Regions from separate parts of the Pseudoalteromonas sp. McH1-42 genome, predicted to be linked through region 1. Evidence: predicted binding sites of a transcription regulator. Region 1 holds the regulator's gene; each other region holds the start of a gene.
What was found. The regulator sigma-54, encoded in region 1, starts transcription at its own class of promoters, with help from an activator protein. The targets are predictions, from matches to a motif close to GTTGGCACGNNNNTNGNNT.
Positions count from the first base shown of each region.

Region 2: a site for sigma-54 is predicted at 3,130-3,148, ahead of MHN31_RS14355 (DUF2726 domain-containing protein). Genes of this name have one in related genera too.
Region 3: a site for sigma-54 is predicted at 2,131-2,149, ahead of MHN31_RS07185 (DUF4097 family beta strand repeat-containing protein). Genes of this name have one in related genera too.
Region 4: a site for sigma-54 is predicted at 3,917-3,935, ahead of MHN31_RS19170 (LPP20 family lipoprotein). Genes of this name have one in related genera too.

Region 1 covers NZ_JAKRFU010000010.1:195,421-202,716, forward strand. Annotated here, with positions in the region: gene MHN31_RS10650 (calcium/sodium antiporter) at 1-526, shown strand, start outside; gene MHN31_RS10655 (KpsF/GutQ family sugar-phosphate isomerase) at 536-1,507, shown strand; gene kdsC (3-deoxy-manno-octulosonate-8-phosphatase KdsC) at 1,508-2,059, shown strand; gene lptC (LPS export ABC transporter periplasmic protein LptC) at 2,056-2,610, shown strand; gene lptA (lipopolysaccharide transport periplasmic protein LptA) at 2,600-3,139, shown strand; gene lptB (LPS export ABC transporter ATP-binding protein) at 3,136-3,861, shown strand; gene MHN31_RS10680 (RNA polymerase factor sigma-54) at 3,906-5,414, shown strand; gene hpf (ribosome hibernation promoting factor) at 5,440-5,727, shown strand; gene MHN31_RS10690 (PTS sugar transporter subunit IIA) at 5,730-6,185, shown strand; gene rapZ (RNase adapter RapZ) at 6,198-7,043, shown strand; gene MHN31_RS10700 (HPr family phosphocarrier protein) at 7,040-7,296, shown strand, end outside.
Region 2 covers NZ_JAKRFU010000014.1:100,898-108,193, forward strand. Annotated here, with positions in the region: gene arcB (aerobic respiration two-component sensor histidine kinase ArcB) at 1-1,850, opposite strand, end outside; gene folE2 (GTP cyclohydrolase FolE2) at 2,122-3,042, shown strand; gene MHN31_RS14355 (DUF2726 domain-containing protein) at 3,187-3,777, shown strand; gene mtnN (5'-methylthioadenosine/S-adenosylhomocysteine nucleosidase) at 3,905-4,612, shown strand; gene MHN31_RS14365 (cobalamin biosynthesis protein) at 4,614-5,564, shown strand; gene tyrS (tyrosine--tRNA ligase) at 5,621-6,820, opposite strand; gene MHN31_RS14375 (peptidoglycan DD-metalloendopeptidase family protein) at 6,983-7,296, shown strand, end outside.
Region 3 covers NZ_JAKRFU010000007.1:55,034-62,329, reverse strand. Annotated here, with positions in the region: gene MHN31_RS24380 (GNAT family N-acetyltransferase) at 63-956, shown strand; gene MHN31_RS07190 (MBL fold metallo-hydrolase) at 1,148-1,933, opposite strand; gene MHN31_RS07185 (DUF4097 family beta strand repeat-containing protein) at 2,192-3,220, shown strand; gene MHN31_RS07180 (SDR family oxidoreductase) at 3,328-4,107, shown strand; gene MHN31_RS07175 (AraC family transcriptional regulator) at 4,107-5,126, shown strand; gene MHN31_RS07170 (ATP-binding protein) at 5,196-7,296, shown strand, end outside.
Region 4 covers NZ_JAKRFU010000023.1:25,979-33,274, reverse strand. Annotated here, with positions in the region: gene MHN31_RS19200 (SPOR domain-containing protein) at 1-338, shown strand, start outside; gene MHN31_RS19195 (FlgO family outer membrane protein) at 407-1,003, shown strand; gene MHN31_RS19190 (FlgO family outer membrane protein) at 1,015-1,668, shown strand; gene MHN31_RS19185 (FlgO family outer membrane protein) at 1,671-2,330, shown strand; tRNA gene MHN31_RS19180 (tRNA-Arg) at 2,459-2,533, shown strand; gene MHN31_RS19175 (flagellar assembly protein T N-terminal domain-containing protein) at 2,665-3,855, opposite strand; gene MHN31_RS19170 (LPP20 family lipoprotein) at 3,990-4,484, shown strand; gene MHN31_RS19165 (ImmA/IrrE family metallo-endopeptidase) at 4,616-5,107, shown strand; gene MHN31_RS19160 (hypothetical protein) at 5,107-5,448, shown strand; gene MHN31_RS19155 (flagellar protein FlgN) at 5,472-5,900, opposite strand; gene flgM (flagellar biosynthesis anti-sigma factor FlgM) at 5,908-6,231, opposite strand; gene flgA (flagellar basal body P-ring formation chaperone FlgA) at 6,303-7,016, opposite strand; gene MHN31_RS19140 (chemotaxis protein CheV) at 7,156-7,296, shown strand, end outside.

The sequences.
Region 1 (7,296 bases):
TATCTCAAAAACAGGCAAAACCGACCAGGACGATCCGCTTATTTCCGAAGCCTGTGATGAAGTTCCAAGTGATGTCCCAATGAGCAAAGCCATATTTTGGCTGGTTGTGGGGATGATTTTATTGCCGGTGAGTGCCGACTACCTGGTCGACGCAGCCGTCGACATTGCAAAATACTTTGGCATGAGCGACCTGCTGATCGGTCTGACTATTATCGCTATCGGAACCAGTTTACCTGAGTTGGCCGCCTGTGTGGCCGGCGTGCTCAAAAATGAAGACGACCTGGTACTGGGTAATATCATCGGCTCAAACATCTTTAATATTCTGGCAGTGTTGTCCATTGCGGGGATCCTGAATCCGGCAACACTGGACAGCAATATTGCAAACAGGGACATCTATGTCATGCTCGGCGCAACAGCCGCATTAGTGCTGATGAGTGTTAGCCTCAAAGGGCGCCGACAAATTAACCGTGTTGAAGGCGGGCTACTCCTTGGTGCATTCTGTGGTTATATGTACTTTATTATATAAGGATTCAGCATGAGCACGCACAATTTTATTGGTTCTGCCAAACAGGTACTAGAAATCGAACAACAAGCGATTATCGAGATCGCCCAGTATGTTGATGCACGATTTACTGCTGCCTGTGAACTCATGTTGCAATGCCGTGGTCGAATCATAGTGATCGGCATGGGTAAGTCAGGTCATATTGGCAATAAAATCGCGGCGACACTGGCCAGCACGGGCACGCCAGCATTTTTTGTTCACCCGGGTGAGGCTAGCCATGGTGATTTAGGCATGATCACGGCTGATGATGTGGTATTACTGATCTCTAACTCAGGTGAGACGCACGAAGTATTGGCCATCGTGCCGGTAATCAAACGCATTGGCGCGCAAATCATCAGCATGACGGGTAACCCCGAGTCGAACATGGCAAAGCTGGCAGATATCCATTTGTGCATTAAAGTCTCCAAAGAAGCCTGCCCATTAGGGCTCGCACCAACGGCCAGCACCACAGCTACTCTGGTCATGGGAGACGCCTTAGCGGTGGCACTGCTCGAAGCCCGCGGCTTCACGGCAGATGACTTTGCCTTGTCTCACCCTGGAGGCAGCCTGGGTAAGCGTCTGCTGTTAACACTGGCGGATGTAATGCATTCGGGCAAAGCGGTACCCGTTGTATCGCAAGGCTGCACGGTGACCGATGCCCTGTTTGAGATGTCAGGCAAAGGTCTCGGCATGACCACCATTGTCGATGCAAAGGGGCAGCTCCAAGGCTTGTTCACAGATGGCGATTTACGCCGTATTATTGAGCAAAGACTGGATTTACACAGTACCCCGATAGACTCCGTCATGACCAAGCAATGTACCACAGTGACACAGGATATGTTGGCTGCTGAAGCATTACATATCATGGAGAAAAAACGCATCAATGGCCTGATTGTCATTGATGAGCAAAATTGTCCAATCGGCGCGTTAAATATGCAAGATTTGCTGCGAGCAGGAGTATTATAAATGCTGTTTTCCGATCTATATCAACCCATCGATGATACTGTTGTACAAAAAGCGCAGGCGATTAAACTGCTGATCTGCGACATCGATGGGGTATTCTCTGATGGCCGCATATATCTGGGCAATCAGGGCGAAGAGTTAAAAGCATTTAATACCAAAGATGGTTTCGGCATAAAAGCCCTGATCAATGGCGGCGTTGAAGTGGCAGTAATCACGGGGCGTCATTCACACATTGTTCAGCAGCGCATGACTAGCCTCAACGTTAAGTACATCTATCAGGGTATGGAAGACAAGTTGCAAGGCTACGCTGAGTTGAAAGACAAATTGCAGCTGGCAGATCACGAGATTGCCTATATCGGCGATGATGCACCAGACTTACCTGTGATGCTCAAAGTCGGTCTGTCTGTGGCCGTGCAAGACGCTCACCCTATGGTAGTTCGTGCAGCTGATTACAGAACTTTGTTACCCGGCGGGTTTGGTGCGGTTCGGGAGCTGACTGACTTACTGCTGCTCTGTCAGGGCAAATCATTGGGTTATGAAGGCAGTAGCGTATGACCGTACTTCGCGCCTTATTGCTCGTTGTATTCAGCCTCACCATGTTATGGCTGTGGTATCCCTATTTAACGCAATCGGGACAGGTCGCACCGCGATCAGAAGAAGTGCTGGCTAAACCCGATTATGTCGCCATCGATCTGAAGCAAACCAATTACGCAGAAAATGGGCAGCTCAGCTATCAAATTACGGCAGATAGAATGGAACTCTATCAGGAGCTAGGGTTTAGCCACTTTACCGCGCCGATTTTTACATTGCACAACGACCAACAAAACTGGCAACTCAAGGCCAATGAAGCCACCTTATATGGCAACAATACGCTGATTTTGGAAGGTGAAGTGCAGGCAACAAATCTGACGGCTGATGCCATGATAAAGCACATCAACGCCGATCATGTGCAAGTCGATATTAATGAAAAGCACATGCGCTCTGAACACCCAGTAGAAATTACCGGGCCAAACTTAACGATTTCAGGTAAAGGCTTAGTGGCCGATCTCAATACCGAAATCATTGAACTCATCAACCACACTGAAACAATTTATTATGAGCAATAAATTAACCTGTTCCTTGATCTTACTGTGCACTTTGAGTGCCTTTCATCCTGCAGCTTATGCAGAAAATACAGCTGCTGATCAGGTGATTATCAGTTCTGGCACTCAGCTGGCCCAGTTGCAAACCAATATTGGCGTATTCGAGGAAAACGTCGAAATCATTCACGGTGACCGGAAAATTCTGGCCGATCGTCTCGAGGTGCACCGTCGGGAAGAACTGGGTAAAAACAAGCAGCTGCTGGTTGCAACAGGCAGCCCAGCCGTATTTCAAGAGCGTCAGACGGATGGCTCTTTACTCAAGGCAACCGCCAAAGAAGTGCGCTATGACGTCGCAAACCGCATGCTCACCATAAAAGGCGGTGCAGAGATCAGTCAGGCAGGGCAAAAAATTAGCGCGCAAACCATCGTTTATGATATGGAAAAGAAGCTGATCAGCGCACAGCGCGGGGAGCAAGAACAAAACCGTGTGAGAACCATTCTGTTACCTGAAAAAGAGAACCCCCAGCAACCAAAAGAGAAGGGTAATCCGTGAGTAAATTAACCGCCACCGCACTGGCCAAAAGCTATAAGGGCAGACAGGTTGTTAAAAACGTTGAGTTAAGCGTTGAAGCTGGCAGTATTGTTGGCCTCCTTGGCCCAAATGGCGCAGGTAAAACCACCACTTTTTATATGATTGTCGGCCTGGTGCCCAGTGATAAGGGCAGCATACATATTGACGAACAAGACATTACCTTATTGCCAATGCATAGCCGAGCAAGACTTGGGATTGGTTACCTGCCACAAGAGTCCTCTATTTTTCGCAAGCTGACCGTCTATCAGAACCTGATGGCCATTTTAGAAACTCGTAAAGAGCTGAACAAAGAACAACGAGAAGTCATCCTCAATGAGCTGTTAGATGAGTTTAATATCCAGCATATTCGCGATAGCCAGGGTATGGCACTATCGGGCGGTGAACGACGCCGGGTAGAAATTGCCCGCGCCCTTGCGGCAGATCCAAAATTTATCTTATTAGATGAGCCTTTCGCTGGTGTTGATCCTATTTCAGTGTTAGATATAAAGAAAATTATAGAACACCTGAAAAACCGTGGGATAGGCGTACTGATCACTGACCACAACGTGCGTGAAACGCTGGACGTCTGTGAGAAAGCTTATATAGTGTCACATGGTGAACTGATAGCAGCAGGCACCCCGGAGCATGTTCTGGCCGATCAAACCGTGCGGGATGTCTACCTAGGTGAGCAATTCAGGCTATAGTTATAAAATTAGAAGTAAATAACAAAAAGGATTGTTAGAGATACATGAGGCAATCGCTACAGCTGCGCATGGGGCAGCAACTGACAATGACACCACAACTGCAACAGGCTATTCGTCTGTTACAGTTGAGTACGCTAGATCTCCAACAAGAAATCCAAGAAGCGCTTGATAGCAACCCTTTGTTGGAAGTGGAAGAAGGTGAGTCTGAATCACAAGATAATGAAACTCAGTCCAAGTCGGATTCCGATTTGGAGCAACCTACAACGAGTGACAACGACAGCTATGAAGAGGCGGCTGTCAGCGACTACGAACAAGACAGCGATGCTGCACTAAACAAAGACACCGTCAGCGACGATTTGGCAATGGACGTAACCTGGGATGAGTACATCAGTGCCGCACCGGCAAGCAGTTCAGGCCCAATGCCGGAAGACGAAACCATTTACCAGGGTAAAACGACTGAGACATTGCAAGAATACCTGATGTGGCAGTTGGAACTGACGCCTTTTAGTCCAACAGACAGAGCCATCGCCCTTGCAATTGTAGAAGCGGTTGATGACGCAGGCCTGTTGACCATCAGCTGCGAAGACATCGTCGAAAGCATGAATCAGGACAACGATGACGAGCTGATCGAGCAGGATGAAGTAGAGGCCGTACTGAAACGGATCCAACTATTTGACCCCGTTGGGATTGCTGCACGCAGCCTGCAAGAATGCCTGTGCATTCAGCTCAACCAGTTTGACCCAAATACCCCCTGGCTTGCACAGACCAAAGAAATTCTGACTGAGCACATAGATCTGTTAGCCAGCCGGGATTACCGCACTTTGATGAAAAAAACCAAACTCAAAGAAGCGGATCTGAAAGAAGTAATGACCCTGATCCACGGCCTAAACCCGAAACCTGCCGCCAGCATAGTGCAAGAAGAAGCAGACTATGTGATCCCGGATGTGTCGGTTAAAAAAGTGAAAGGGCGCTGGGTTGTTGAACTCAACCCCGATTCAATGCCAAAAATTAGAGTGAATGACCACTACGCTGCGATGTCCCGTTCAGTCAAGTCCAGCACAGATAGTCAGTTTATTCGTTCACACTTGCAAGAGGCAAAATGGTTCATCAAGAGCCTGGAAAGCCGCAATGAAACTTTATTAAAAGTTACTAATTGCATTGTGCAGCAACAACAGGCATTCTTTGAACATGGCCCCGAGGCAATGAAGCCGATGGTACTGAATGATGTGGCCGAAATGGTCGACATGCATGAGTCCACGATTTCACGTGTAACAACTCAAAAGTATATGCACACGCCACGCGGTATCTATGAGTTGAAGTATTTCTTCTCAAGCCATGTCAGCACTGAAAACGGAGGAGAATGCTCTTCGACTGCAATCAGAGCATTGATCAAAAAGCTAATTGCCGCAGAAAATACAGCTAAACCTTTGAGTGACAGCAAGATTGCGGACGTATTGGCAGATCAAGGGATCAAAGTGGCTAGACGTACAATTGCCAAATACCGAGAGTCTTTGGCTATCCCACCGTCCAATCAGCGTAAAAGCCTGATTTAGACGTAACTACAGAAGGAAAATGCTTATGCAACTAAATTTAACTGGTCGACATGTAGAAATCACCGATTCGTTAAGAGACTATGTAACAAACAAGTTTGCGAAGCTAGAAAGGCACTTTGATCACATCAATAATGTGCATGTTATCCTAGATGTCGAAAAGCTCATCCAAAAAGCAGAAGCCACATTACATGTGAACGGGGGAGAAATCTTTGCCTCAACCGAACACCGGGATATGTATGCCGCAATAGACGGACTTATCGATAAGCTTGACCGCCAGGTGATCAAGCACAAAGAGAAGCTAACTCGACATTAATCATGAAACTAAGCTCATTGATTTCACAGGACTGCAGCAAAGCTGCGGTCCTTTTTAATAGTAAGAAACGTATTTTAGAGTACATCAGTGAGTTGGCTCAAAGCCAGCTTCCAGACAGTAATGCCCATGACATCCTTGATGCGCTATTGAGCCGCGAAAAACTCGGTAGTACGGGGATCGGAAAAGGGATAGCCCTGCCACATGGCCGCATGGCAGGCATAGATAAAGTGGTGGCTATGCTGCTTGTTAATCAGCAAGGCATTGCCTTTGATGCCATTGACAATCAACCCGTCGACATTTTTGTGGCACTCATCGTACCCGAGGGAGAAAATCAACAACATTTGCAGACCTTGGCAACGATCGCTGATAAACTTAAAAACAAGGTGTTTTGTAAACGTATCAGACAAGCTCACAATGATCAGGAGTTATTCGCGATAATTGAAGAGTTTGACAACTAACGGAGAGTTTCTGTGCAGTTAATTATTGTCAGTGGTCGTTCTGGCTCAGGAAAATCGGTCGCCCTTCGCGTGCTGGAAGACTTGGGTTATTACTGCGCCGATAATATCCCAGTCAACTTGCTGCCTGCATTGGTGCGCAGTGTGTCAGACAGCTATGATAAAATTGCCGTGAGCGTTGACGTACGTAACCTGCCAAAAGATCAGCAAGAACTCGACGATATTTTGGAATACCTCCCCGGATTTGCAGAACCCAACATATTCTATCTGGACAGTGAAGATCAGATCTTAATCCGTCGCTTTTCAGAAACACGCCGCCTGCACCCGCTGTCATTGGCTGATCTGTCGCTGGACAAAGCAATTAAAAAAGAAAAAGAGCTGCTTGACCCGCTTATCCGCCGCGCCAATATCACCATTGATACCACGGACATGAGTATCCACCAGCTGGCAGAGCGTATCCGGGAAAAGATCCTCGGTAAAAAGGACAAACAATTAATCATCACCTTTGAGTCCTTTGGCTTTAAGCATGGTATTCCGAAAGAAGCCGACTACGTGTTTGATGCCCGCTTTTTACCAAACCCACACTGGGAACCAGACCTTAAACCGTTAACCGGTTTAGATAAACCTGTTATTGATTACCTGTCTAGCCACAGCTTAGTGCAAAAATTTACCTGGCAGATCCAGACCTTTGTGCAAACCTGGTTGCCCCATCTGGAACGCAATAACCGCAGCTACCTGACCATTTCAATTGGCTGTACTGGTGGACAACACCGTTCCGTATATCTTGCCCAAACGTTAGGTGAGCGTTTTGCCCGCACCCACAACAATGTGAAGATCCATCACCGCGAACAAGAAAAATGACACAACGCTTTGAAGATACCTTTCTGATCCAGAATAAGCTGGGGCTACACGCTCGTGCAGCCAGTGTGCTGGCAGAACTCTCCACTCAGTTCGATGCCAACATCACGCTGTTTCAGGGCAGTAAAGAAGCAGAGGGTGACAGTGTACTGGCTTTATTGCTACTTGAAAGTAGTCAGGGCAAAGAAGTCAAAGTCGTCTGCGAAGGGCCAGATGCCGAACGCGCTTTACATGCCATTGGCAATCTCATTGCAGA
Region 2 (7,296 bases), on a different contig from region 1:
AGTGCGCCCTGAATATCAATTCCTTGCAGCTCTTGCTCTGCGCTACGCACATTAGCCGTCAGTGCTACGATAGGTAACTCATCAAAGTGGCTATCGGCACGGATCTGCCGCGCAATTTCATCACCATTGATGTCTGGTAACTGCATATCAAGTAGGATCAGATCCAACTCATCCTCAGTTTCAACCATCGACAAGGCATCTTCCCCGGTTTCTGCCCAGACGACCTCATGTCCACGTTGTTCCAGCAAGTTAGTGGCAATTTCAGCATTCAGTGGCACATCTTCTACCAACAAAATGTAAAGGCTACGGCCCGCATAGCTTTGCTCATTTGGCGCTGAGCAGAGCTCCAAAGGTAGCTCCACATCAAAGCGACTGCCTTCCCCCTGCATGCTGCTGACGTGAATTTTACCTTTCATGGCATGCACCAGCGCTTTTGTCACCGCCAGGCCAATCCCTGAACCAATGGCATTATTACCACTGGCATCGGGTGCTTTGTAATACATGTCGAAAATGCGATCTTGTTGATCAGAAGGGATCCCCACACCTGTATCGATGACACTGATCGACAACCAGGGGCCATCAGCACGGTTTTCGCGACGACACTCCAGAGTAACGCCACCTCGGTGAGTAAACTTCACAGCATTGTTGATCAGGTTCCACAACACCTGACGCAAACGAGTTGGATCTAACAGCGCATAGATATCCAACATACCTGAACGCTTGATATTGAACTCAAGGGCTTTTTGTTCCGCTATCAGGCCTGCAAAGTTGACAACATCATTGATAAAGTCCGACACATTAATGCTGTCTGTGGCAATATCCAGCTGCTCTCTGTCTATCTTATCCAAATCGATAATGTCATTGAAGATATTACCTAAAGTTTCAGCACTGGAGAAAACGGTATTGCACCAGCTTTTTTGTTGTTTTGTCAGTTCAGTGTCCAATAACATGCGTGTCAGACCGACAATGCCGTTGAGCGGTGTGCGTAATTCGTGACTCAACGTGGCAATAAATTTCCCTTTATCTTTATAGGCCGTTTCCAGTGCCTGCTCCGCTTCTTTACGACTGGTAATATCACGACCGAACGCCAGCAGCCCGATATATTCCCCATCATCATTAATGAAGGGCAGTTTACGCATCTCAAACCAGCAGTTTTCATTGGCGACCGGGTATTCTACGTCAACATTAATCGATTGCTGGGTCTCAATCACTTGTTCATCAGTTTGCAGTACCCTCGGAACATCCTGTTCACCAAACACTTCCTGTACCGTGTGGCCGATCAGTTGTTCGCTAGTTTTGCCAATGACTTGTTCAAACTTCTTGTTGCAACCCGCAAATACGCCCCGCTCATCACGGTAATAGAATAAGTCAGGAGAGGAATCGACGATACTACGCAGTAACATACTCTGCTGAGCCAGCTCTTGCTCAGCTTTGCGCCGCTCCGAGATTTCTTTACGCAATTCTGCGATTGCCCGGTGCTTTGCATGCAGCGCCATTTTCCGCTCGTCAATTTCGTTATTGAGCCGGTTAATGTTGTCTTTGAGTGTCTGGTTGAGCAGTTTTTCTTGTTGTGTGGCGGATTCAAGATACTCTTTCGACGCATCCAGCTGACGCATTGCATAGATAGCAACAGAAAGCAGTAATGGAGAGGTTAATGCGGCAAATAACACCACCGACAGCACATTGACCAGTGTGACTTCACCGAGCGCCACGTAGTAAAACATACACGCTAAAACCAGAGACACAACCAGTACGAAAGCATAGGCCACAACCCCAGCCCAGCGGTCTCCGTAGTTTTTAATCAAATTCGATAAAATTCGGGCCCAGGTCCCAAATGAAGAGTCAAGCATAATAAAATCACCTAGTTAACCCCTACATTATACCTGACCAAAACACAGAAGCGAGTGACCAAAGGTCGCAGGCGACATTGCACAAACTAAAATAACCTCTGTAGCGCCCGTATTCAGTGCCTTTTGTGGATGTGTAGAAAGTCGACATCAGCGTACGAAATTTTGCACACTTGGGCGATTTTTTTACCAGAATTTTTCTTGCGGGCTCGGCAAGTTGTGACATTTTGGTGTAACATGCCCAACCCTGATAGTCGTGATTAAGAGAGTTCAAATGCCAACTTCAATGCCTGACATTGCACATTCTGCAGACGCCTTACAAGAAGGCAAGCTAGACTGGGTCGGAATGGGAAATATCGAGCTACCTTTACTGTTATCAAGTAAAGGCTTGAATGATACGCCCGTAACAGCCAAAGCGGATGCGTTTGTCAGCCTGGACAGGGAGGATGCGAAAGGTATCCATATGTCACGGTTATTTTTGGCACTCGACTCGCTGTCCTGTGAACAGACACTGACACCCGCGACGATTCGCTCAGTACTGGATAGCTTTATTACCAGTCATGAAGGGCTGAGCCACAGCGCCAAAGTGACGTTTCACTTCGAACTACCGCTGCGCCGTGCCTCCTTATTAAGTGGTAAGCAAGGCTGGAAAAACTATCCTGTTGTGATCACTGCTAACCTGGCAAACGGCCAGTTTAATCTGGAATTAGCCGTTGATGTTACTTACTCATCAACTTGCCCTTGCTCTGCAGCCCTTGCCCGTCAGCTGATCCAAAATGCCTTTGAAGAAAAGTTTACCGATCAGCCACTTGATCATGCCAGTGTTCATGCCTGGTTAGGCACCACTGAAGGCATCCTGGCAACACCGCACTCACAACGCTCTGTAACGAATATCAAGGTCAAACTGGATGAGCATTGTCAGGAGTTTGACATCTTGGGTCTGGTAAACATGGTAGAAGATGAACTAAAAACGCCTGTACAGGCAGCGGTTAAACGTGAAGATGAGCAAGAGTTTGCCCGCCTTAACGGTCAGAACCTGATGTTCTGTGAAGACGCCGCCAGAAAACTCAAAGCCTTGTTTGAAGCTGAAAACTACCCAGACTACTATATAAAGATAAACCACTACGAATCTTTGCATGCACACGATGCCGTTGCATATGCAGTAAAAGGCCTGAAAGACGGCTACCGCGCTTGATCCAGTCAAGCACTGTGCTTTCCTTATCCGCTCGGCCATCCCAAACCGCCGAGCGTTTTTAATTCTTCAGCATTCAGAAAAATCACTTTAGGCACACTCTTTGCTTAATAATCTGCAAGTCAAATTGTTGTCGTGGAGTGATTTATGGAACTAACATTATTATCTATTCTGGCGCTGGTCGTTATTGCTTCCATTGTTATTTCAAAATATACGGATAACGGCGGTAACCCCTATCCGTTTAATCGAAAAGAGTCTGTATTCACAACAGTCGAAGCCTCCTTTTTACAGCTATTAGAGCGTTCAGTAGGTGACAAGTTTAAGATTGTCAGCAGAGTTAAGCTGATTGAAATTATCGAGTGTAAACCTGGATTATCCAAAAAGGCACGCCGGGCTGCCATCACCAAAGCGCAAAATAAGCAGCTCGATTATGTGCTGGTTGATAAAGAAACGCTCAATATTGTCGCTGCCGTTGATCTGGTAAACAACGCCAATAAAAACGGCCACAAAGCACAAAAAGACTGGTTCGTCAGCGGTGCGCTGGAGTCAGCCGGGATCCCACATATTCGCATGAAGGTAAAAAGTGGTTACAAAAGTGCTGAAGTGCGGGCTGCCATCCTGTTTAAACTAGGCAAGAAACCAGAGCCACAGGGCAAGCCTCGCAATCGCAATTACAAACCTGCGGTACTTTCACCGTCTCAGGCCAAAGCCGCGGCAACCCAACTGGCAGAAATTTAGCCTGCCACACTCACTGTCGGCCCAACTCAGGGCTGACAGCAAAACGTTTTAACCTGCCTAACATCATATTTTCTAACACCAGTTTTGATATATAATGAGCAACACGGTTAAAAAATAAGAGAAGATTATGAAAGTAGGTATTATTGGCGCGATGGAACAGGAAGTCACAATCCTGCGTGACGCAATGAACAATACACAAACCGCAACTAAAGGCGGTTTCACCTTTTATCACGGTGAACTAGGTGGACATGAGGTAACTCTGGTTCAGTCTGGTATTGGCAAAGTGGCCGCGACAGTGGCAACGACGCTGCTAATCGACAACTACAGCCCTGACTGTGTGATTAATACAGGTTCAGCCGGCGGCTTTGATCCTGAGCTGAACGTCGGCGATGTCGTGATCTCGTCAGAAGTAAGACATCATGATGTTGACGTCACTGCATTTGGCTATGAACTGGGTCAGGTACCACAAATGCCAGCAGGCTTTAGCGCACACTCAGCTCTGGTTGAAGCCGCTCAGCAAAGTGTCGGTGAACTGACAGACATTCAGACAAAAGTAGGCCAAATCTGTACCGGTGATTCATTCATGTGTGATCCAGTCCGTATTGACAAGACGCGCCAGGACTTCCCACACATGCTGGCGGTTGAAATGGAAGGCGCCGCAATTGCTCAAGCCTGTCATGTGTTACACACCCCATTTGTCGTGATCCGCTCGCTGTCAGACATCGCCGGCAAAGAATCGCCGCAATCATTTGACGCCTACCTGGAAGTTGCCTCTGTAAACTCTTCGAAGCTGGTTACTGCCCTGTTGGCAAAGCTGGATCAGGTTTCGCTGTAAGGTGTTAACTGAACATTTGCAAGCCCACACGGGCTTGCTGATTTTCTTACTGGCAACACTCAGCGCGATAGGATTCAGAACCTCCAGCCTGTATCACCCCAATGTCGTCATGACGCTGTTGTTTACTAATCTGGCTCAAAAAGTTTACCGTCCTAAGGCACCAAATAGCTATCAACTGCTATCCGGCAGTATGGCATTTATCCTGCCAATGCTGATCATCTTGCTCATTTTGGCCGCTCTGGGCTATTTGTCATTCTATCCTCAATGGCTTGGTGGCCTGGTATTATTTTTCTGTCTGGATATTCAACACGAACGGCGTGCCAAGCGGATTGCGATTTTACTCAAACAACAACAAAAAGCGGCTGCACGCCAGTTACTTGGCGCTATGGTAAAGCGGGATGTGGAGAAACTGTCTTTGATGGGCATATGCAAAGCATGCCTGGACAGCCTGGCATTACGTGGCATGCGGCATTTCTATCTGGTCATGGTGTTTTATCTGATTGGTGGCCCTCTGCTGGCATTGAGCTATAAGTTGATGTTGCTCTGCGATCACGCCTGGCGCAGCAAGATGCGTCCAGACACAGCATTTATTAAACCGCTGCAACTGAGCCTGACGATTCTCGAGTGGTTGCCCGTCAGGCTGTTCGTTTTAATGATGGCGCTGACACAAAACCTGGGGAAAACACTGCACTACCTAAAACATTATGGTCAGTTCTACCGCCCAGCCAGTTCAGGTTGGATCCTGGCTTTGTTTGCAGCCAGCCTCAATACCCAGCTCGCCGGGCCACGCTTTTATCAGCAGCAGCGATTTGACAATATGCGCATTGGCAGCGACAGACCGCCAGAACCGGAGATCATAAGCCTGATGCTCAAGTTGTTGGCAACCATGCGCTGGTTTTTCCTTTGTGCCCTATGCCTGTGCTGGTTAACCATCAATATTCTCACCCATTAAAAAGGGCGAACCAAATGGCCGCCCTTACTTTGAGTTCACTTCGTTAACTCAGTCGATTATTCAACAGTGATTTTGGCGAACTTGCGTTTACCTACCTGGTATATCGCTGTCGAGCCTTTCTCAACGCTCAGCTTAGAATCGGTGACTTTCTCTTCACCATTGAGCTTAACCGCGCCTTGTTTAATCATACGCATCGCTTCTGAGGTGCTGGCAACCAAGCCAGCTTCTTTTAACACATTAGTAATGAAAGTCGCAGGCTCAGCAATGGTGATGGTTACCTCTGGAATATCATCAGGCAGGGCATTTTTCTGGAAACGCTTAATGAAATCCTGATGTGCAGCTTCAGCATCTGCTTCGCTGTGGAAACGTGCGATCATCTCTTTCGCAAAATCAATCTTAATGTCTCGTGGATTACGACCACCAGCCACTTCTTCTTTGAGGCCCGCAATCTCTTCCAGTGACTTAGCGCTTAGCAACTCGTAGTAGCGCCACATCAGTTCGTCAGAAATCGACATCACTTTACCAAACATATCGTTTGGCGCATCTGTGATACCAATATAGTTACCCAGTGACTTAGACATCTTCTGCACGCCATCGGTGCCTTCCAGCAATGGCATCATCAGCACGGTTTGTGGCTTCTGACCTTCTTCTTTTTGTAACTCCCTGCCCATTAACAGGTTAAAGCGCTGATCGGTACCACCGAGTTCAACATCCGCTTCCAGCGCCACTGAATCCCACCCCTGTACCAGCGGGTAAAGGAATTCATGAATAGCAATTGACTGGCCACCCGCATAACGCTTTTTGAAATCATCACGTTCAAGCATACGCGCAACCGTTTGACGCGCTGCAAGCTTAATCATGCCCGCACTGCCTAATTTTTCCATCCATTCAGAATTGAACGCTACAGTGGTTTTAGCCGGATCCAGGATCTTAAATACTTGCTCTTTATAGGTTTCAGCATTAGCCAGTACATCTTCACGAGTTAGCGGTTTACGAGTGACATTTTTACCCGTAGGGTCGCCAATCATGCCTGTGAAATCACCGATCAGGAAAATAACCTCATGCCCTAAGTCTTGGAAAGTTTTTAGCTTGTTGATAAGGACCGTATGGCCCAAGTGCAAATCCGGGGCTGTTGGATCGAAACCCGCTTTGATCCGCAACTTTTTACCTGACTTCAGCCTTTCTTTTAAATCTTCTTCAATCAGAATTTCTTCAGCACCGCGCTTTATCTCTGCCAATGCCGTATCTATGTCCACAGTTGTCACGCCAACCTCACTCCAACAATTTAATCAGTTAATCGCCCGATTTTAGCTTATATTTGGGGTAGTTTAAATGTATAAAAGACTGGTATTTGCGCATTATTACGTATATGCTGCACTATTATTTGCAATAATTCTTGACAGCGGAAAAGGCACGTTATGGTACATGCAGTGCACAAACTCCCAAAAAAACACAAGTTGCTGATCCTGGGCTTGCTGTCAGCAATGGTCGCTATTGCACTCATTCCGTCTGAGAAGGCAACAGCCTCCCGAGATCACGACAAAGACGCGCTCGAAGTCGGCAAGCGCTATGAGCTTCCTTTGAATGTCGAAGAGCCACAGCCTCAACTGACTGAGCTCAGTGAAGCGCCCGATATCATTGAACAGCCGCTTGCTCCCGAAGCCCCACAATACGATTTCGTTGACCACCAGGTCCGTAATGGCGACAGCCTGGCAGTGATTTTTAAACGCGC
Region 3 (7,296 bases), on a different contig from region 1:
AAAAACACAAAAAGGTTGGGTTTACGCCAATTCGGACCTATATAAGGAAAAAAGGAGATGCCATGATCACATTAAAAGCAACCAGTAAAGACAATTACAGTGATGTATTTACGCTACAATTATTGCCTGAAGACCTGAGTTTTATCGCATCGCCAGCCGAAGCCCTGGCCGAATCAGCGTTTTTTCCATACTACCGAAACCAGCTGATCTACCATCATCAAACACTGGTCGGGTTTATACAGTATCACCCTATGGAACCAGAGGGCACAAAACATGAATATACCATCACACAGCTGACAATAGACAAGCGCTTCCGTCGTCAGGGATTTGCCAGGCAAGCCCTGAAAAAGTTACTCACACAGCTCAGAGCCAAGTCTGATTGTCAGATAATTTCTGCCGTCTATGTGGAAGGCAATGAACGCATGCGCAGTTTGCTCAGTGACATGTCTTTTGAATTTAAAGGCCGCTGGACCGACACCGCTTATCTGATGGAGTGGCATCGTGAAGCGCCTCTCCCAAAGGTATACCTAAGCACTGTGTGGCAAGAAAATTTCGAACAATTGGGTGACCTTGCGCTACATGAACCACAACAGCCGTTGGTGGCCCCCAACGAATGGACTTTACTGGAAGCTGCCCATAATCCGGGGTATGAAGTACGTGCAATCAACTATCAGGATAAACAAGTCGGGCTACTGATGTGGGTTCCTGAAAAACCGCACCGCATTTCAATTTGGCGTCTGATGATTGATAAAGCTTATCAACAGCAGGGCATAGGCAGACAAGCGCTAAAAGCGGCGCTGGAGGAGATCCGGAGCCAGCCAGAGGTGACAGAAATCGCCATCTGTTATGTACCGGACAATCCGGTCGCCAAAGATTTTTATGGCAGTTTTGGCTTTGCAGAAACGGGCTTCGATGAAGAGGAAGAAGAGATGCTCGCCGAGATCAGATTATACTAAGTTGCTTAATTAAGTGTTCTATTTTGAGGCGAGAAAAGAGTGTCGATAACCAGGCTAAAATATATGAATCTATGGCTAAGGTATAAGGTTCTAAATGAGAAATTTTTAACGCCGTTAGCGTCAATGCGCTCCTTCAAATTGAACTGGTAATATGTGAAACTGGTAATATCATCACAACACTGTAAAGGGGCTTAACACAAGGGAATGGGTTGCTGTGGTTTAGCGTAACGAATGCCGGCATCATCAAACGCCTGCACATCCTCTTGTGAATGATAATGGTATACACACAATCTGTTCAAAATAGCTGGGGGATACTCTCGTAACAAATCGTCCAACCCGGCATGACTGGGATTACCAGACGCCACACAATCATGAAAAATGATTTCTCCCTGAGTCACGTGATGGATCAGTAGCTCGGGAATTGGGCGGGTATCGCCACTATAAAAAAACCGCCCAGGAAGATGCAAAGAGAACGCACTGCCAGGCGCCTGATGGCGAACCGGATAGCAGTTCAGCCGAAGCTGTTGATGGAAAAAGTGTTCACCAACCGGGTGCAGCTCAAACGTATGCCAGATATCTTCGCGTAGCTCAGCCAATCCAGTGTAGGCCAACATCGCACACAAAGATTGAATAAGCTGAACTGGTACATATAAACGTACTTTTTGCCCGCTCAATGCCGCCTTAAAATACAGCTGTTCCAGGCCGCCAATATGATCGTAGTGCAGATGAGTGATAAATACGGCCTGAGGTAAAGAGTGGCAGCCAAACGCGCGTTTGAATCGCGCCAGGGTGTCGTGGCCACAATCAATGAGTAACCAGGGGGTGTCTTCACAACAAATCACACATGCAGCATTACCAAGCTCTGCCGCACTGGCCGCACCAACACCCAAAAAGAGCGCACAATCTGGCACTGACACCTGTGAGTGTGTGCGATGCGGTTTATCTTGTGTTGGCCGGGCCACTATCGAATCTAACATCGGTCTGCTCGTCAATATTCGCCACTCGGTACACACCCAATACTAGATGCAATAATTGACATTCCCGTGACAAGGCCATGCTTAGCAAATAGATAGATACACCAACATTTGGTTAATTTCACTAAATCAAGCCACTATATGTCCAACCAAATGAACGTCAAAAACACATAATACATTGATATATAATAACTAACATTCTTGGCATCTGTTTTGCTTTGTTCATGGCATATGAAAAAAATAACAAATTGGAATTGCGCCATGATCAAAAAACTTTCTCCCTTATTCGCAGCACTCGCACTCAGTGGTTGTGTGATTCATATTGATGGCCACAGTAAAACAGTGGCAGACGTGGAGCTGCACAAAACCCTGACGCTGGACGCCACAAATTTGAACAGCCTGATGGCAGATACCAGTTCAGGCTCACTGGATATCATCGGTGACGACACCCTCTCACAAATAGAAGTTGATGCAAAAATACTGACAGACAAAGATCACAGTTATCAGCTTACGCTTGAGCAGGACGGCAACAACGCACGACTGATCGCAAAACAAAATGCCCGGGTTGGTATCGTCTGGTACAGCGGTAATAGCCCCAGAATTGATCTGACTGTCCGCGTACCTAATAGCCTTGCATTGGACATTGACGATAGCTCAGGCGACATTGCTATCTCAGGCATGACCGGAGACATCGAACTGGAAGACGGCTCGGGCGACATCAGCATCAATGGCGCAGCAAATGTTAAAATTGATGACGGCTCAGGGCAAATGCTTATCCGTGGCGTCAGTGGCATGCTGGATATCGAAGATGGCTCAGGCGACATTACCATTCAGGGCGGCAGCCAGCTGAAACTCGATGACGCGTCGGGCCAGGTATACATTACCGACGTGCGTGGTGATCTGGATATTGAGGACGGCTCCGGCGATATCCAAATCATTGGCGGACGTTCGCTTACCCTGGACGATGAATCAGGCAACATCAGTCTGACCGATATGAGCGGTGACCTGACCATTGTAGATGGCTCCGGAAACCTTGAGATCCGCGGCGGTAATTCGCTTGATTTACGCGACGACTCAGGATTTGTGCGGGTTCAGGACTTACAGGGTAATGCCAAGGTCAATGATGGCAGTGGCAATCTGGTGCTACAAAACATCAAAGGCCATGTCACCATCGACGATGATTCCGGCGACATTGAAGTCATTCAGGCAGGTGGCCTTACCATCACAGGTGATTCCTCCGGCGGTCAGCGCATCGAAAAGGTCCGTGGCGAAGTCAATATTCGAGATTAACCCCCTATAACGGCACCTTTTGCAAGCAAAGTGTCACCTTTTGCCAGTGTATTATGTGAGTTCAGCTTCTACAATGAGCGCATAACTTCTGGTAATAAGGTGACCTCATGACTTACGCAAACACAGCCCTGATCACAGGCGCATCTTCTGGTATTGGTTTAGAACTAGCGCGCTTACACGCCCAGCAGGGCGGTGACCTAGTTCTGGTCGCCCGCTCTGAAAACAAGCTCAATGCCCTGAAAAAAGAGCTGGAACAAACCCATGGTGTCAACGCTTGCGTGATCACGGCTGATCTCACCGACCCGACGTCAGCGCAAGCAATCTACAACGAAACAAAACGCCAGGATATCGAAATTGATATCCTGATCAACAACGCCGGATTTGGGGGCCATGGCTTTTTTCATGAACGCGATTTACAGGCTGATCTGGACATGATCCAAGTCAATATCAGTAGCCTGACCGCACTCACACATCTCTTCGTACAGGATATGACAGCCCGCAAACATGGTAAAATCCTGAACGTCTCGTCCACCGTCTCCTTGCTTCCGGGGCCATTGCAGGCAACTTACTACGCAACCAAAGCGTTTGTGACTTCTTTTTCTCAGGCACTGGCAGAAGAACTAGGCGATCATGGGATCAGTGTGACGGCGCTATGCCCGGGTCCGGTTGCCACCGAGTTTGCCAAAACCGGTAATCTGGAAGAGCTTGCAGTCTTTAAACAAGGAAAAAGTCCACAATCAGTCGCCAAATGTGGTTATCAGGCCATGCAAAAAGGTAAACTCTTGGCCTTTAATGACCCTATGTTAAACTTTATGCTCAACTGGATAGTGCCTCTGCTACCTCGCCGACTGGTACTTGCATTGTCACGCCGCACAATGGAAAAATAATGAAGCGAACAGCAAAATTTACCCTGTCACCACATTGCCTGATCTTATTTAAAGATCTCAACCTGGATCAGGCGCTGCTGTTAAAACAGGCAAAGCTACCAGCCGACCTGTGGCACAGCTTGCCTACCTCAGTGACAGCAGCCCAGTATTTTGACCTGTGGCATGCGATGGAAGCGCAGCTTGGTGAAACATTGCCGCTGAAGTTAGCGCAGCATCTAAATGTGGAAGCCTTCGACCCAGCCATTTTTGCCTGTCTGTGCAGCGCCAATCTGAGTGCAGCCATGCACCGTCTTAGCAGCTACAAGCCCCTGATCGGGCCGCTGACCCTGGACGTACACGAAGATAAGCAGGGCCTGTTACTCAGCCTGGATTGCTATGGCTACGATAAACCTCTGCCGAAATCCCTGGGCCTGTGTGAGCTGGCTTTTTTTACCCAACTTGCTCGCCTGGCAACCCGTACACAGGTGATACCCAAAACCCTATATGTGACACAGCTTCCCGACAATATAGCTGATTTTGAAGACTATTTTGGCACCAGTCTGACACTCAGCAATCAGGTGGCGATACGTTTTCATCAGGCGGACACACAGCGACCCTTTATGACTGAAAACGCCGCGATGTGGTCTTTTTTTGAAAATGATCTGGCCCAGCGTCTGGCTGAACTCGATGCCAGCGCCAGCATGACGCAAAAAGTCAAAGCGCTGCTGATGGAATTACTGCCCTCAGGGCAAGTGAGCGCAGAGCAGGTAGCGGCCAAGCTGGCGATCAGTAAACGTACATTACAGCGTAAACTTGATGGGGAATCAGCAAACTTTCAGTCGCTACTAAGCGCGCTGCGATCCGACCTTGCCCGACAGTATCTGCGTCGCTCCAGCATGTCTTTGCAGGAAATCGCCTTTCTGCTGGGCTTTAGCGATGCCAATACCTTTATTCGAGCGTTTAACAAGTGGAATGGGGTGCCTCCAGGCCACTTCCGAAACCAGAATGAGCACTGTGCAAGCAAGAATTATTCAATTTAATAGAAAAGTTGGATAGGCGTTTATTCTCATAGCACATAAAATTCAGTGTCATACTTTTGGACGCTGATTTTGAAAAATTTACTCGCCTTAACCTTTGCAGCCCAACTCTGTGTGCTGTGGCCTTCGGTCTCACACGGCGTAGATTTTGCCACCTATGAGCAACAATTTCCCCTAAAAGGGAAGAAAAATTTTCGCGCTGCACTGGAAGAAGGCGAGGCGTTACTCACGCAATCAACACTCACGGCACAACAGCGAACCTTTGTGCTGCATCGTACGGCTTTGCATTTGGTACGACTGGGAGAGTATGAGCGCGCACAACACAGGCTTGATGCACTCGCGACGCATTTGAACGCGCACCCTGACGATTCTATGCAAGGCAAATACCACTGGGTAAACGGCGACCTGGCCTTTCGGCTGGGCCACAACCAAAGTGCCCAAACCCACTTTCTCAAAGCCAGCGAGTTTTTCTCCCGCACTCAGGACTGGCGCATGCTCAGCCACGCCTATCGTATGGCCGCCAATGCCGTCGCAAAAGGCAGCCCGGATCTGAACGCCATTGAACACATTGCTTTGGCAAAGCACTATGCTGAACTAGACAATAATATCCCGTTGCACAACGCGGCCTTTGATACCGAAGCCAGGATATACAAACTCTTTGGCCAGTTAGACAGGGCACTGGAAAGTCGTCAGGCCCAGCTTAACTGGCTTCAGCAACAAAGCGTGCCGGACGAAGCCATGTTATCCGCAACTTATTATGGTCTGGCAGACATCTTTGTCGATTTTGGTGATCACCAGGCCGCACTCGACGCCTTCACCCAATCATATCGTTATGACGAGCAGGTCAATGACCGCCTCTATATGGCACAAAACCAGATCCGGATCGCTGAGCAATACCTCCAATTGAGCAATCTAACTGCGGCCGATAAAGCATATGAACAGGCAAAAGTCCTCAGTGAATCAATCGACCATAAGCGCAACCTGGGCTGGGCCATTGCCGGATTGGGTCGTGTTGAATTGGCCAAAGGTAACTACCCTCAGGCCGCGAATCTCATCGGCCAGGGTCTGACTTTAATCAACCCGGTTCATAATCAGCTACTCCACAGCCAACATCTTGTCTGGTATGCCAGAGCATTGAGTCACAAGAACCCAGAACTGGCGATTGAACAGTTAATGCCTTTTTTCAAAGGCGAGCCAACTAATACTATGGTGGAAGCCGCTAAAGTGCTCGCGTTTGCCTATCAGCAACAACAAGACTTTGCATCAGCACTGCACTATCAGACACAGGCCACAGAGTTACTTGAACAACAGACAGAGCAGTCGAGGCTGACTCGCCTTGAAGCCAAAAAACGTGATGCTGAACTCCATTTAGAGACCCTCAAAGTGAACCAGTTACAAAGCGGACTGGATGAACAAAAGCGCCAAAACAAACTACAAAGTGTTACTCTGGCAGCTGCTATTATCGTACTGTTAAACTTTTTCCTGATGTTTTATCTGTATCACCTGAAAAAACGTAAAGTGATGGAAAAAGAAACCGCAGTACTTAACCAGGCGCTGACACTCAAGCAGCAGTTATTGGCGGATGTATCCCACGAACTAAGAACCCCTCTGACCGTGCTCAAACTCAATATAGAAGCACTACAACACAATTTAATTACTGACCCGGATGCCACTTACACACTGATGCAAAGCCGCTTGTCTATGTTAAATACGCTCATTGCTGATATTTACGAGCTGGCGCAGGCAGACACACACAGCCTGCAACTGGATTTGCAAACCCGACCCGCAAAAGCGCTGTTTGATGAGTTACTCAGTGCAATCCAGCCACTAATAGAACAGAACGACCTGACACTCAATGCACAAAACACACTGCCAGACTCACTGGACATTACCTGCGATATAAACCGGATGCATCAGATCTTCAACAACCTGGCACGCAACAGCTGCCATTACAGTAACAAACCCGGTCAGGTCAGTGTCACCATTGCTCAACAAGATGAACAGCTAGAGTGCCATTTTGAAGATTCCAGCCCGGGTGTCAGTGACGAAGACTTGCCCCGCCTCACCGAACGACTTTATCGCTGCGATAAATCCCGCAGTCGTGATCTGGGTGGCTCTGGTCTGGGGTTGTCAATCTGTCAGAAACTCACAGAATTACACCAGGGACACCTGT
Region 4 (7,296 bases), on a different contig from region 1:
TCTCTGTACCCGAACAAGCACCTGTCAAGGAAGCGTTCGTTGAAAAGAGGCCTACAGTGGCTGGTAAAAAAAAGGCTGAGTTTGCAGTACAACTGGCTTCTACCAGAAAGCAAAGCCAGCTAAAAACCGTGCACCAACGTCTGGTAAAAGACTATCCACCACTGCGGCAGCATCCGGTTAATGTCGAGCAAGTGGAGGTCCGTGGTCAACGGTATTTCCGGCTAAAACTTGGCGCGTTTGAAAATAAGGCGCAGGGGCAGGCATTGTGCGCTGAGCTCAGACCGTTTCACCCACAGTGTTTGTTAAGTCACTACACGGACAATCCGACCACGTTATAACATGCCCGTAAACCGCATAATGGATCGCTTCTTGCATTTGTCTCGTCAAATAGAAAGAGGTGATCATTATGCAACTTCCTGCCGTGATAGTCGCACTGGCCCTGTCGGTGCTGCTCAGTGGCTGCGCTGGAATAATGAAAGCGCAGGAACAAGACAAGGTGGAGCAAGCGCCCCCCTTGCCGACATTACATCAGTATATGGGGCAACTTGCTGCCGCTTTGGGGGAGCACAGTCGCCCGCTTAAGCCCGGCGCCACTGTCGCAGTGACGAGCTTTTACCTTGCTGACCAGCTGGGTAATGCTGTCGCGAGCAACCAGGGCAGTGGCTTAAGCACTCAGGTTCAGGAAAGTCTGATCAGCTATGTAACGCAAATGGGGCTGGAAGTGGTAGAGTTTCGGTTACAACGCACTTTAACTTTGTCGGAAAGTGCCGATAACCTATTAAACCGTGATATAACGCTGTTGCGTGAACGTCATAAATTTGACCTCGCGCTAACGGGCACCATCAGTGAAAGCCATGACCATTACACGATCAATGCGCGATTGATCACTATGCTTGACAGCCGCACTGCATCCGCTGCGACCATATCTGTGCCCAAAGCGGTATTGTGGGGAAATGAAAAAGCCCAAATGCGAGACGGTAAGTTACATCGCGGCCAGTATTAGTGGAGACAAAGATGAAAAAATCTGTGATAGCGCTTGTGTTACCTGCCCTTGCCTTGGTTGGGTGTGCACAACTGGGCATGACAAAGCACCAGGAAACAACAGCGGCGCCTGGCAAGTTTAGTGCTGCGGAGCAGTTTCAGGCGCACCCCAGAGGGGTGCAACAAATGACAGTATCACAACGTATGGCGGCCAAAAACGTGACGCATTACGTACAAAAGCTGATGCAAGACATGGTCAGTAATGTGAAATACATTAATGATCAGACACCAGTAGCGGTATCGAGCTTTGTCTTTTTAGATGAAGACTTTAATCATGCTACTTTGCTGGGTAATCAGATTGCTGAAAGTTTCATACACGAGCTGCATAATTTTGGCGTGCCGGTCATCGACTTTAAAACAACGGATTTTATGCGAGTCACCAAACATGGTGATTTCATTTTCAGCCGTGACTTTTTAGAGCTGTCTGACGAGTTACCGTTTAAATACGTGCTGGCAGGCACATTGTCGCATCACCAGGGCGGGATCTTAGTCAACGCTCGGATAGTGGGCATGCAAAGCAAAATGGTGGTCGGTACAGCACAAGGGTTTTTACCTCAATCGGTGGTGAATGCACTGAGAGACGGTGCGATCCACGACGGGATCCGGTTACAAAGAGCGGGTGAGTGATCATGAAAACACGCATTTTGAGTGGCTTAACGCTGTCGGTCGTGATGTTGAGCGGCTGTCAGATGATGGGCAATCAACCTGCTTCGTCAACAGTGACGACTACTGCTATGACGCCTAAAGTGGCTAAATTTCGTGAAATAGAAGTGTTGTACGAGGCTTTGGAAGAACAGGCGCCTGAGGCCGAGTATCCCGTTGACCCTGGGTTTGTAAGCGAGCGACATCGTAAACAGGTCGCCAACTATGCATCTCAGATAGCGCTGGAGTTATCCGACTCTTTGCTGGGCGTACATCCACATTCGGTGGCGGTGACGAGCTTTGTGAGCTTTGACGATACGCTGCGAAGCAGCAACCAGTTGGGTAATCAGCTGTCTGAGAACCTGATCCATGCTTTTCAGAAGCTCGGCTATGCGGCCCTGGATTTTAAGTCGCAGCAACAGATCCAGGTCACACGTAGCGGTGATTTTGTTTTTTCTCGGGATAGCAGAGCCTTGCCGGGTAAACCCGACCCCAGTCATGTGCTCTCTGGCACGATGATTTATCGTGATAGGGGTGTTGAGGTCAATGCGCGCTTGCTAGACTTTGAGAGCCGTCTCGTAGTTGCCAGTTGCATGGTGACGATCCCTTATTTTGTGTTGGATTCAGGCGCAACCGCGGCCAGATAGCTATTTAGCGGCAAAGCGCTGATTTTGCCTTTGCCGCGGCCCACCCATCGTAAAAAATCATTTATTGTATTAATAATCAAATGGTTGACCAATTAAGCGAAAACGCTTAGTATTTTTCGCAGCGACACGGCCCCTTAGTTAAATGGATATAACAGTCCCCTCCTAAGGGATAGTTGCAGGTTCGATTCCTGCAGGGGCCGCCAGCGTTTTTCTTTTATAAATCAACTCTGATATAGCAATCACACTTCAGTAGAAACGGCTTTAAATGGGATAGGTAATCCAAATTATCGGTGGGTTATTAACCCTCACTGTGTGTTCTATCTGAGTATCGCGCTTACAGCGCAAAGTCTTCCTGTTTTTGTACCATGACTTCCACCAAATCATTGATCTGAATATTATTCAGCGGGCGCTTTGAAATGTTTTCGGCGATCGCATTTTGAGCATTCACCTGAGTGACACGGACTTGATTGAGTGTTTTGATACTTTGTGCAAAAAACTGGTTGGTTGCGCTTTGCATATCCCGACGATGAGAGATCGTCAGCAATTGGCCGATCTCAATACCATGGTTGCTGCCCAGATTGATGACCAGCTTGCCCTGCTCGCGATGTAAAATTTTGCCTCTGCTGGGCAAACAGGACAGGGCTGAGTCCAGATCCTGTGCCACGCTGTTAAAAACGCTCTGGATCTGTTTGGCATAATTGGTACGCCAAAAGGTGTCGCTATAGACGTCAACAATCTTGGTCTTTTCGTAAGGCCAGACGCCACTGACGGCATAGTGCTTTTGCCACACTTTATCCCGGGTAAGGGCATCGAATGCGACAAAATCGATTTTAAAGCTGCGCACGTATTCCTCATCCTGCCAGAATGCGTAATCATCATTCATTTGTTCCCCGGCAGCGACGTCTGTGATCTGACTCATCAACACATACTGACTATTGCTTAACGTGGTCAAAGAGTCGATCAGTTGTTCATCATATTCAAACCGTTGAGTGAAAAAGGGCCGGGCGTTGATCGCATGATCCAGATAAGGAATGGGCTTCACCGTCAGTTTGCGTTGTGCCAGGGTATGATACAGTCGTTCACTGGTGGCCTTGGCAATGTCAAAAATTTGACCCAGGCGTGCCTGATGTGGCTGAATGAGCTGGCTTTGCGTGATGGTTATTTGCTTTGCAACAGCGGCCTGAGTGCATTGTTCCAGCTTGGGGAAAATATCTAAGTGCAACGTTACACTGACGATACCATCTTGTTTTTGCTCAGATACCAGGTTGATCTGCTGGATCTCGCCATGACTTTTAATCTTGATCTGATCTTGTGTTAACACTCCGTCAGCCAGTGTCTGGACACTGGATACGGTCGCACCGGAGAAGATCAGCGCCTGCGTAATGGCGTCCTGCACGGCTTCTTGTCGTGCTTCGGCCATATCTTCGGTGTGGGCATTGGCATAACCTGTGACTTCAAACCACTCTGCGCTGGCCCCAAAACTGGCGGTAGCCAGTAACACACTCATAATACGCGACAATTTCATGACTTATTACCGAACTGATTGCAAATCTCTGTTCTATCTGAGCAAGTCCCGTGCCAATGGTGTTGGCAAGGTTTGTGCATACAGATTGCTTACTTGATGATATGGCCGATGGGCCACACAGAGGAGTTACCCCTATGAATCAGTTTAGAGCGCTTTGGCATCAACGGGTAGTCGGCCTGCTCAAGTCCTGTGCTGTTGCAACGGTACTGGGGCTGGCAGGATGTAGCTCTATCATAGATAAACATGTTGAATACAGCTATGTGAAACCCAACTCTTACCCGGTTCTCAAGGCCGTTGGCTATGCTCCTTTGAGTTCACAGCCAGGTAGTAGTGAGAGCGAAAAAATGCTGATGGCTATTAAGGTATCCAAACTGGAAGCTTACCGTGAGTTGGCTGAACAGGTATATGGCCACAGATTAAGTGCCAGTACAACGGTACAGGGGGCTGTGGCGCAAAATGATGGTCTACGCAGCCAGGTGCAGGGTCTTATTCGTGGTGCTAAGGTCATGAAGAGCTATGCGGTCGGGGATATTTACACCACTGAGCTGGAGCTGGATATGAAGCGTGTTTACGATTTGTATATTGGTGAGGTTAAGCCACGCAAGGTGGAACGGGTAACGTATTACTAAGCGCAGCTTAGTCAATAAAACCGGCAAATTATGTCCTTTGCTTTCAGTGTGCCTTCAATTTATACTGCTTAAATATACACACTACCTCAGCGTGACTGGGGTGAATGGTCAGGTCAATAGGAGGTTTGTCGGTGCTGGACCCGAGAAATGAAGCTCAAAAAGTGCTTAGTCGTTTATGGTGTGACAGCCAGTTTCCGGTTGATCCTGTTACTATCTGTAAGTCACTAGGGCTGGAAGTTGTTGAGATGGCGTTGCCGGATAAAGTGTCCGGGGCGTTGATCAAAGAAGCCGGCGTCGATCCTGTTATCGTGCTGCATCAGGACGACCATTTAAATCGTAAGCGGTTTAGCTGTGCCCATGAGCTGGGTCATTATATTTCTCGCATCGAATCTGACAACATAGATAAAGAATACGAATACATCGACCTCAGAGGACCGAGTGCGTCAACTGGCGAAGACGAAGAAGAAGTGTTTGCTAATCAGTTTGCGGCAAATTTGTTGATGCCCAATGAAGAAGTGAAAAGACTGCATCGTAAGAAAGTCGCCCATTTTGAGATGGCCATTCACTTTGGTGTTTCTGTTGAGGCACTCAAATATAAGCTCAATGCGCTGGAGCTGTTGTAATGACACAAAGCAGGGAAGCGCAAAAGGCAGAGCACTCATCACTTGCTGCACAAATTAAGCATAACTTTAAAGAAAATAAGTTTACCAATGTGGACCCCATGCAGGTTCAAAAGGTCAAAGATGCAGAGTCAGACCGTGGCCTGAAGCAGAAATACGCCTGGTGGTTTATCGGTATTCTAGTTGTTCAGTTATTCATTATGAATTTGGTACTGGTGCTGGTTGGTATGGATAAATTGCACTTTGAGGAGTGGACGCTTAACTTATATATGGCAGGGACTCTGGCCGAAGTATTTGGCGTGATCCTGGTGATCACCAAAAATTTGTTTCCCACAAAAGCATAACCTGATCAACCTGACCTAACGGATCAGGCTTTGAGGTTTTTAACCAGCTCACCCATGTTAGAGACAACACTGCCATCCTGACCATAGGTCATTGAGGTGGGCGCGCCAATCAAAATATCTTTAAGTTCACGCACGGTGAGTTGTGCCTGATGTGCCGCTTGTGCGTTTACGTCATTCTGTTTCTTACAGTGATATAATAACTCTTTAACCTGATCGGTTAAGGGGACTATTTCGTCATGGCTAAACGTGCTTTGCGGATATTTGGACAGATCTTTGTCTAGCTTTTGAAGCTGGTTTAAGGTCGTGAGCTTAGTGCGTGCGATTTCCTTCAGGTTGTCACCGTTGCGAGAAGCTAGCGCCTCCAACTCATCATCCAGAAGCTGGGTCAGAGCTTCCAGAAGATTAATTTGCGCTGTTAGCTGGTGGGCACACAGTGCCGTTTGATCGTCCACTTATACTCTATCCAAATAAATCGAACTCAAAGGCAGCAATATTTTTAGCCAACTTTTCACCATCTACCTGATATTTGCCTTCGGCAATGGCTTTTTTCAGCTCATCGACTTTTTTGCTGTCGAAAGAAGGTGCTTGTTGCGCTTTTTCTTGCAGCCCCTTGAGTTGTTGTGCTTGTGGCGTCAGACTCACTGAGTCGGCAGCCGCTTTTACCTGTGCTTGCGGTTTAGCAGCGGTATTACTTGCTTCATTTCTTTGTAATTCAGCACGTTGTTGCTTTGCATTTGTTGCAACATTGTTCGGCTGATTTTGACCGTTAATGTTGTTTACCATGATGATGACCCGTTAGTTAAATTGCTTCAGCCTTTATATCGGCAAGCCGTACGCTTACTTTAGCAAAAAAATCAGATTTTGACTGCTACTGAATCAACATCTTTCACCCGTGCAAGCACCGTTTTTCCTGACCTTGCATTTTTGACTCGGATTTGTTCTCCTAAGTTCCCATCCTGCAAGGCAATACCACTGGTTTTAATCATAAGTGTGCCATCACTGGCGAGGATTGTCACGTTATCTCCCTTGCAAATCATGCAAATCTGAAACATGCTAATCGGTTTGCCCTGTTGGATGCGGCGTTTGGTTTTACTGCCAATAAGCAAAGCTATATCGTCAATATTGGCAGCCCGAACAAAGTGCTTGGGTCGCATCTCGATTGTTACATCCTCTGCAGTTAATAGCACCCCTTTGTCTAGCATTCGGGTACTCACTAGGACAGGTAACAGTGTTTCGATTTTTACATGAACAAACTGAACCCAGGACTCGAGGTCGTCACAGCGCACCATGACCGTGACCTGGCGGTTAAATGGCGGGCTAGACTTACTGCCGACTTGCAGTGGACGCAGGCATTGACGTTCAGGGATGCGTGTATCCAGTGGCAGTGCCGACACATGTTGTTGCTCTTCTGCCTGAGTTGGCGTTGGGAGCTGCGCCGAGATAAAGTCTATTGCCAATTTTTCAATGTCTTTTGACTCATAGGTTTGACCATAAGCAAATGACGTGGCTAAAAAATATGCCACTATGGGAAAGAAATAAGCGGATAATGTAATTTTTAACAAACTCATGATGTTTCGACTATGCTTATGGGGTGAAACAAGGTATAAAGATTTTGCGTGATTTGCCTCACCGCTTCAAGGGCGACTTTGAATGGTAGAGTACAAGCAAACATTGTTCCGATAAGCAGTTTTATAGCAGGAGAATGACATGGCAGGTATTTTGGACTCAGTAAACCAACGAACGCAGTTGGTGGGTCAAAACCGACTTGAACTTTTACTATTTCGCCTCAGAGGGCGTCAACGCTTTGGGATCAATGTATTCAAAGTAAGAGAAGTACTACAATGTCCA